DNA from 3 places in the Pseudosulfitobacter sp. DSM 107133 genome. Region 3 is predicted to be linked to each of the others. Evidence: riboswitches for the same ligand, from Rfam matches in the RefSeq annotation. Region 3 holds a riboswitch; each other region holds the start of a gene.

Region 1 (2,261 bases), on a different replicon from region 3:
TCTCGAAAGGCTGGTATGACGGCCTGAGCGACGACGAACGCGCTGCCGTCGATGCCGCCGTGGCGACAGCCGATGCCGCCAACCGCGCGTGGCTGGCCGAAGCGTCCGAATCCGGGCTGACCGCGCTTGAGGAAAAAGGCGTGACCGTACAGCGCCTGACCGCAGAAGAACGCGCCGTGTTCCGCGCAGCATCCAAGCCGGTGTATGAGTCGGACCTGATGCCTGCCGAAGACGTCAAGATCTGGACAGACCTGTCCGACAGCAACCGCTAAAAGCAACCGCCGGGCCCACAACCGGGCCCGGCATTTCCAGTGGAGACCGGCACATGCGCCACGTCATCATCTCGATCAGCAACAGCGTTCACGCCATCACGCGGCGGGCCGCGATTCTGGCTGTCTGCCTGATGTTCCTGACGGTCATGCTGCAAATCATTGCCCGCTATGTCTTTTCCGCGCCCCCGATCTGGACCGAAGATGTCGCCCGCTATGCGATGGTCTGGACCGGCCTGCTGGGCGCAACCCTGTCTTTCAAGACCCGCTCGGACGCGGTGCTGATGCAAAGCGTCTTTCCCAAACCGCCCCACATTCTGTCCGCACTTGGCGACGCCATCCAAAGCGCGGCCGTGCTGATTTTCGTCCTGCCGGTGGTCTATTTCTGCTTTGTGGGCCTGCGGGGCGGCTTTGCCAAAGGATATCTTGCCAGACAGTCGGGGCTGACCGCAGACACGCTTGGCATTCCGATGGTGTGGATTTCGGTGTCGGTGCCTCTGGCAATGATTATCATCCTGCTGCACCTCGCGGCCAGATGGGCCGGTGATACAGCCCGTGATACCACCCAGTCGCAGCTGGACTGATCTGGCAGGCAACAATCAACCATTGCGAGCGCAGAGGTTGCTGGCTAGAACACTCCCTGTCGGTTTCCGCAAGGAATCAAAAGGGAATCCGCCACCGGTCCGCCGGTGAACCGGAACTGCCCCCGCAACTGTAGGCGATGAGCGTGCAGCGATCATGCCACTGTGGCCCCGTGCCATGGGAAGGCCGCTGCCGTAACGACTCGCCAGTCAGGAGACCTGCCGACACCAAACGTAACGCGGCCCGGGCGGGGAGTCCGGGGAGGTGTCGAATGAAATTAATCCTGCGGTGCCCCCCGGCACCGGCCATCGCAAGCGCCCGTATGTCGACCGTTCCGGTTGCCGTGCAGGTCAGCCGTGGGTTCGCCATTCCCTCTTTGTCTCCGGGCGCATCACACACCGGAGACATACGATGTACAATAACACCCTGACGGCGGCCCTGCTGGGCGCGGTCTGTTTCGCGCCGATGGCGCAGGCCCAGACGAGCTATCCCCTGACGATCGAAAATTGCGGCGTCGACGTCACCTTTGACGCGGCCCCCGAAACGGCGATCACCGTCGGTCAGGCCGGCACCGAGCTGATGTATACGCTGGGACTTGGCGACAAGGTTGCCGGAACCTCGGTCTGGTTTACCAAAGTGCTGCCCGAGTTCACCGAACTGAACGCAGGCATCGAACGTCTGGCCGACAATGACCCCAGCTTTGAATCCGTGGTCGACAAGCGCCCCGATGTGGTTGTCGCGCAATATGAATGGCACATCGGCCCGCAGGGCATCGTTGCCACCCGCGACCAGTTTGCCGACCTTGGCATCGCGACCTTCGTGCTGCCCGCCGATTGCTGGGCCAAGGACAACAGCACCGGATCGGACGGCACCCGTCTGGCCATGTTCGAAATGGACAGCATCTATGCCGGTGTCACCCAGCTTGCGCAGATTTTCGACGTGTCCGAAAAAGGCGCGGCTCTGGTCGCGGATCTGAAAGCCCGCGAAGCGGCGGCCATCGAAAAGGCGGCGGCGCTGGATCTTGACGATGCTTCGGCCGTGTTCTGGTTCTCCTCCGCCGAGATGGACATCGACCCCTATGTCGCGGGCCGCAAGGGGCCTCCGGGTTACATGATGGACAAGCTCGGGCTGCGCAATGTCGTACAAAGCGACGAGGAATGGCCGGTTGTCAGCTGGGAAAGCATCGCCCGCGCCAACCCTTCGGTCATCGTCGTCGCCGAAATGGACCGGCGCCGTTTCGAGGCGGATGATGTGGAGAAAAAGCTGGAATTCCTGCGCAGCGATCCGGTGACCAGCCAGATGGACGCGGTCAGGAATGACCGTATCGTGATCCTGAATGCGCATTCGATGGACCCCTCGATCCGCAATGTCACAGCGCTTGAGACATTGGCCGAGGCCCTGCCGGAGTTT
Region 2 (2,261 bases), on a different replicon from region 3:
TGCGGGCGTGGGTCGGACATCCTTGGCCTGTGCATGGGCATCGACGGCGAAGGCGTGGCGCATACCGGGGAGCCCGAATTGGGAGCCGACAATAAGCCGTTCACCGTCGCAGGCTACCTGAACGGTGCGGGATCGGTTCTGACGGAACAAGCGGATGGTTCTTTCTTTGGTACGCGACCGGTGCTCACCGAAGAGGCCGCGACAGACCTGGACTATTTGCAGCAGGCGGTGGTTCCCAAGTCCTCCGAAACCCATTCGGGTGAGGATGTCGCCGCCTATGCCAAAGGCCCGTGGGCACACCTTGTCGATGGCACAATTGAACAGAACATGATTTTTCACATCATGAACTATGCCGCGACGGCCGAATAATCTGATTTGGTCTGATCACGACATCCCCAAGAGTTCCGCTCTTGGGGATGTTTTGCTTTTTCGGATGGAGACCAGGGAGATCCGTCCTGGGCTTAGTTTTTCTCGGAAAGTTGAAGAGATGAGTTGATGTAACTAGCTGTTTGATGGAGTAGTTTTGTGTTATCTCGCATCATACTTGGGCAAAATTTGGTTGCCACAGCGACTACACACCAACTGCATTCTACAAACCATCTTGACTCGGGCAGGCCGAGGATATCAGGTGCTCGGACTTGGTCCCAAAGCCGATTTGCGGCGGCGGGGTAAATGGGAACGCGGTAGGGACATCAAGTCCTGTCCTGATCCGAGACTGCCCACGCAACTGTGAGCGTTAGCTGCATTCCGAATACCACTGGAGAGATCCGGGAAGGTGAAATTGCAGCGATGAAGCGCGAGTCAGGAAACCTGCCAAGTACACTGTAACGCCTCTATGGAGGCATCTTGCACGATGGGTGCAGAAGGAACGAAATTATGCATATCGAACCTGGCGTCGTGGACGGCGCAAAAATTGTACTGGGGACTGCGACCGGTGTTGCTTCGGTTGGGATCGTCGCCAAGCTCGCTGTTGATCACGTGAAGCAGAACGGCAACATCTTAGCTTTGGCCGGACGCTCCGCTGCGGCAAGCGCGATGGTGCTAGGATTCTTTGAATTTCTGCCGCATCCACCTGTTGGCGTGTCAGAAGTACATTTGATACTTGGAACCACACTTTTCCTGATCCTCGGCACAGTTCCAACAGCTATTGGTCTGATCTTTGGTCTTGTAGCGCAAAGCTTCCTGTTTTCACCTTCCGACATTCCGCAATTGGGAATGAACCTGACCACGCTTATTCTGCCAGTTTTGGCAATGACCGCATTGGCACGAAGGATTATCCCGGCCGACACGCCGTACACCGAGGTTTCCTACACTCAAGCAGCAAAGCTATCTGCGGTGTTCCAAGGTGGCATTGTGGCGTGGGTGGCCTTCTGGGTTTTCTACGGACAGGGCTTTACCGCGGAGACCTTGGCAAACGCGGGAGCATTCGCGTCGGTCTACATCATCGTTGTTTTGCTTGAACCCATCATTGACCTTGGTGCTCTGGCTTTGGCAAAGACATTCCGGAGGTTCGAGAAAACAGGCCTTCCGCACGCCCGGCTCTATCAACCCGCCTAAGGTAAAAGCAGCCATGTACGACCGACCATTGTCGTTTTACACACCGTTTTGGATTGCGAGCAATTGGCGCGACTATGCGCCGATTGCATCGTGGTCGGTCAGACACTCTGAGTGATCGCGCAAGACCTCGAGAACCTTACAATCCGCGGTATTGCCTCCACTGCATTCGTGGATCATGCGCTTCAGTTCGGTCTGCAGCGCTTTCAAGCGATCCATCCGCAATTCGACCTGTTTGAGTTGTCGACGAGCGATGGAGTCGGCCTCGTGGCAAGATCGATCCGGATTGTCGCTAAGATCAAGTAGCTCGCGGATCGCCTCCAGCGGAAATCCCAACTGGCGCGCGTGTCGAATAAATGACAAGCGGTCGACTTCGGCGTCACCGTAACGCCGTTGCCCCCCTTCTGTGCGACCCGGTTCGGGCATCAACCCGATCTGTTCGTAATACCGGATGGTCTGAACTTTTGTTCCGGTCTTCTTTCCCAAACTTCCAATTGTAAGCATGTGACCTCCATATCTATAGTGTTGGTAGCTATAGCTATTGGCATGCACAAGCCACTGGTCTGTTCACGGGTCCGTGACAAACCGCCTCTGTGCCAAGAAACAGCTTGAACCTCTAGCAGCTAGAACATTTAGAATTCACGAAAAATGGGCGGAATCGGGCGCAAAACGACCAATGAGATTATCTGCGTTACAAAAAGTGCTTT
Region 3 (2,261 bases):
GGCAGCGTATTGATCGGCATTGTTGCCGCCTATGTCGGCCCGCCCGCATTGGACATCTTGCAGCGCCTGTGGCGCGCCTTGCCGTTCCTGCCGGTGATCACCGAGGGCATGGTGTTTTTGGGCGGCTTCGTGTTTTTCGTCATGCACTATATGTTCGAGGGCAAAGACAAACCGCGCCGTGTTCCGGTCCGGGCCAGTCTGGCCACGGCTGTCGTCGTGGCCCTTGTGCTGCCCTGGGTGCTGTTCAAGACGACCGGCACCTATCAGCAGATATCCTACCGGGCGAATGTGGACCATTGCACCAGCGGGATGCGCGGGCAGGTGCAGCCGCGCGACGTGACCAACACCTGCGATTTTACGATTGTGGTCGGCCTGTGCATGCCGGACGAGCGGAACCCCGAGACATGCCGGCAATCGGTCACATTGGCCCCCGGAGCGGTTGCCCGTTTTGACCCCGGCGAAGCGCGGCTGTCGTATAATCCCGGAAATCGCGACGGGTTGACCGTGGTCGCCTGCCGCCCGCCAAGCCGCCCGTCGCGCGCGCTGACACAGGTGGGGCGCAGTCACGAAGGTGTTTGCCTGCCGGGTTAATTCAACCCACGCCTTTAGTGCGAAGGATGCGCCGCGTCGTCCCGGCACACCTCGATACCGGCAAGAGCGGTTGCGCGAACCTCAGTGCAACACCCGCCGCCCCGCAGCCCCGCCACGGCGCTGCGGCGTGGGCACATGTCGCGTTGCTGCTTCGATATGGTCCAGAAAGGCCGTAACTGCCGGCCCCGGATTGTCATAATCCCAATGCGCCAGCACTTCACGCGCCGCCTGTCCGGGGCGCACATCCTGTGGCAGGGTGAACACCCATTCCAGAAACCCCGCCCGCGCTGCCGCATCGCCGTCGGCACCCGCACCAATGCCGGCATCATCCAGATCGGCAAGCCCTGCCACGATCTTTGAAAACATCTGTCGTCCTTTCCCGTCACGCCCCGTGACCTGTTCAATTGGACGGATGGTGCGGAAAGGGCAGCACGGAAACAGGCCCATGCACAGCCGCTTCCATCGCCACCCGCGATTCACGTACACCCAAGGCTGGTTTCCGGGCTTGGGGCGGGTGGCCTTGCGGCCCGCAATTGACACCTTCCCGGGGAACGCCCCAGTGGCCTTGCCAGTCACATCCCACCCTCACCGTTGCGGGGGCAGCGCCGGAATCACACCGGCTTCCCAATTCTCCGCCCGTGGGCGGCACCTTGGATGTTCAGACTATTGTTGCTGCTGATTCACCACAAGCCCAAAGACGGCAGCACACGACCATTTGCGACCCTGGAGCGTCCGGCCTTAAACATGAATCACTTGTTCGCTGCCTTCGCCTGCGGCGGGGCGCGAAAAGTGATGTGCGATGCCTCAGGGTAATGGCCGGACGCTTTAGAACGGAATGTCGTCAGCGCCGGTGATGAACTTCGACACGACCTTTTTGGTCCCCGCCTTTTCAAAGTCGATCTCCAGCTTGTCGCCCTCGATTCCCACAACCGCACCATAGCCGAACTTCTGGTGAAACACCCGTTCGCCCACGGTAAAGCTGCTGAGTGCACTGGCGTCGATGGTGGTGTTACGGCTTTCGCGCGGCTGGCTGACCGAGCGGTCCTGACTGCGCGCCTGCAAGCGCCGCCATCCGGGGGAATTATAGACATTGGCCTCGGCCGCCGCTTCGTGCAGGCGGGATCGCACACCGGCCATGCCTGCGGCACCGTAATTGCCCCCATGCAGCCCCGGCGGGGTCAGCACGTCGACATGATCGGCGGGCAATTCGTCGATAAACCGCGAGGGCAGCGCCGACTGCCACTGGCCAAACACAAAGCGGTTGGAGACAAAGGAAATCGTGCAGACCTCCTCGGCGCGGGTGATGCCGACATAGGCAAGGCGGCGCTCTTCCTCCAGCCCCTTGACCCCGCTTTCATCCATCGAACGTTGCGACGGGAACAGGCCGTCCTCCCAACCGGGCAGGAACACCATGGGGAATTCCAGCCCCTTGGCCGCGTGCAGGGTCATGATGCTGACCTTGGCACCCTCGCCTTCCTGCTCGTTGTCCATGATCAGGCTGACGTGTTCCAGAAACCCTTGCAGGTTTTCGAAATTGTGCAGCTGGTTGATCAGCTCCTTGAGGTTCTCCAGCCGCCCCGGCGCCTCGGGTGTCTTGTCGTTCTGCCAGTGGGCGGTATAGCCGCTGTCATCCAGAATCACCTCGGCCAGTTCGATATGGGTATAGTCGG

The links. A riboswitch is a leader RNA that binds a small molecule or an ion and turns the genes downstream of it on or off. The one in region 3 is predicted to bind cobalamin.
Region 1: another riboswitch for cobalamin. It lies ahead of DSM107133_RS24560 (ABC transporter substrate-binding protein); the one in region 3 lies ahead of DSM107133_RS12275 (hypothetical protein).
Region 2: another riboswitch for cobalamin. It lies ahead of DSM107133_RS23155 (energy-coupling factor ABC transporter permease); the one in region 3 lies ahead of DSM107133_RS12275 (hypothetical protein).

What each region holds. Positions count from the first base shown of each region.
Region 1 covers NZ_CP085162.1:23,832-26,092, reverse strand. Annotated here, with positions in the region: gene DSM107133_RS24570 (TRAP transporter substrate-binding protein) at 1-272, shown strand, start outside; gene DSM107133_RS24565 (TRAP transporter small permease subunit) at 326-853, shown strand; cobalamin riboswitch at 897-1,092, shown strand; gene DSM107133_RS24560 (ABC transporter substrate-binding protein) at 1,263-2,261, shown strand, end outside.
Region 2 covers NZ_CP085159.1:102,623-104,883, forward strand. Annotated here, with positions in the region: gene DSM107133_RS23150 (alkaline phosphatase) at 1-369, shown strand, start outside; cobalamin riboswitch at 623-833, shown strand; gene DSM107133_RS23155 (energy-coupling factor ABC transporter permease) at 877-1,557, shown strand; gene DSM107133_RS23160 (helix-turn-helix domain-containing protein) at 1,630-2,058, opposite strand; gene DSM107133_RS23165 (SCO family protein) at 2,231-2,261, shown strand, end outside.
Region 3 covers NZ_CP085154.1:2,506,687-2,508,947, forward strand. Annotated here, with positions in the region: gene DSM107133_RS12270 (hypothetical protein) at 1-591, shown strand, start outside; gene DSM107133_RS12275 (hypothetical protein) at 673-957, opposite strand; cobalamin riboswitch at 1,064-1,259, opposite strand; gene DSM107133_RS12280 (UvrD-helicase domain-containing protein) at 1,417-2,261, opposite strand, start outside.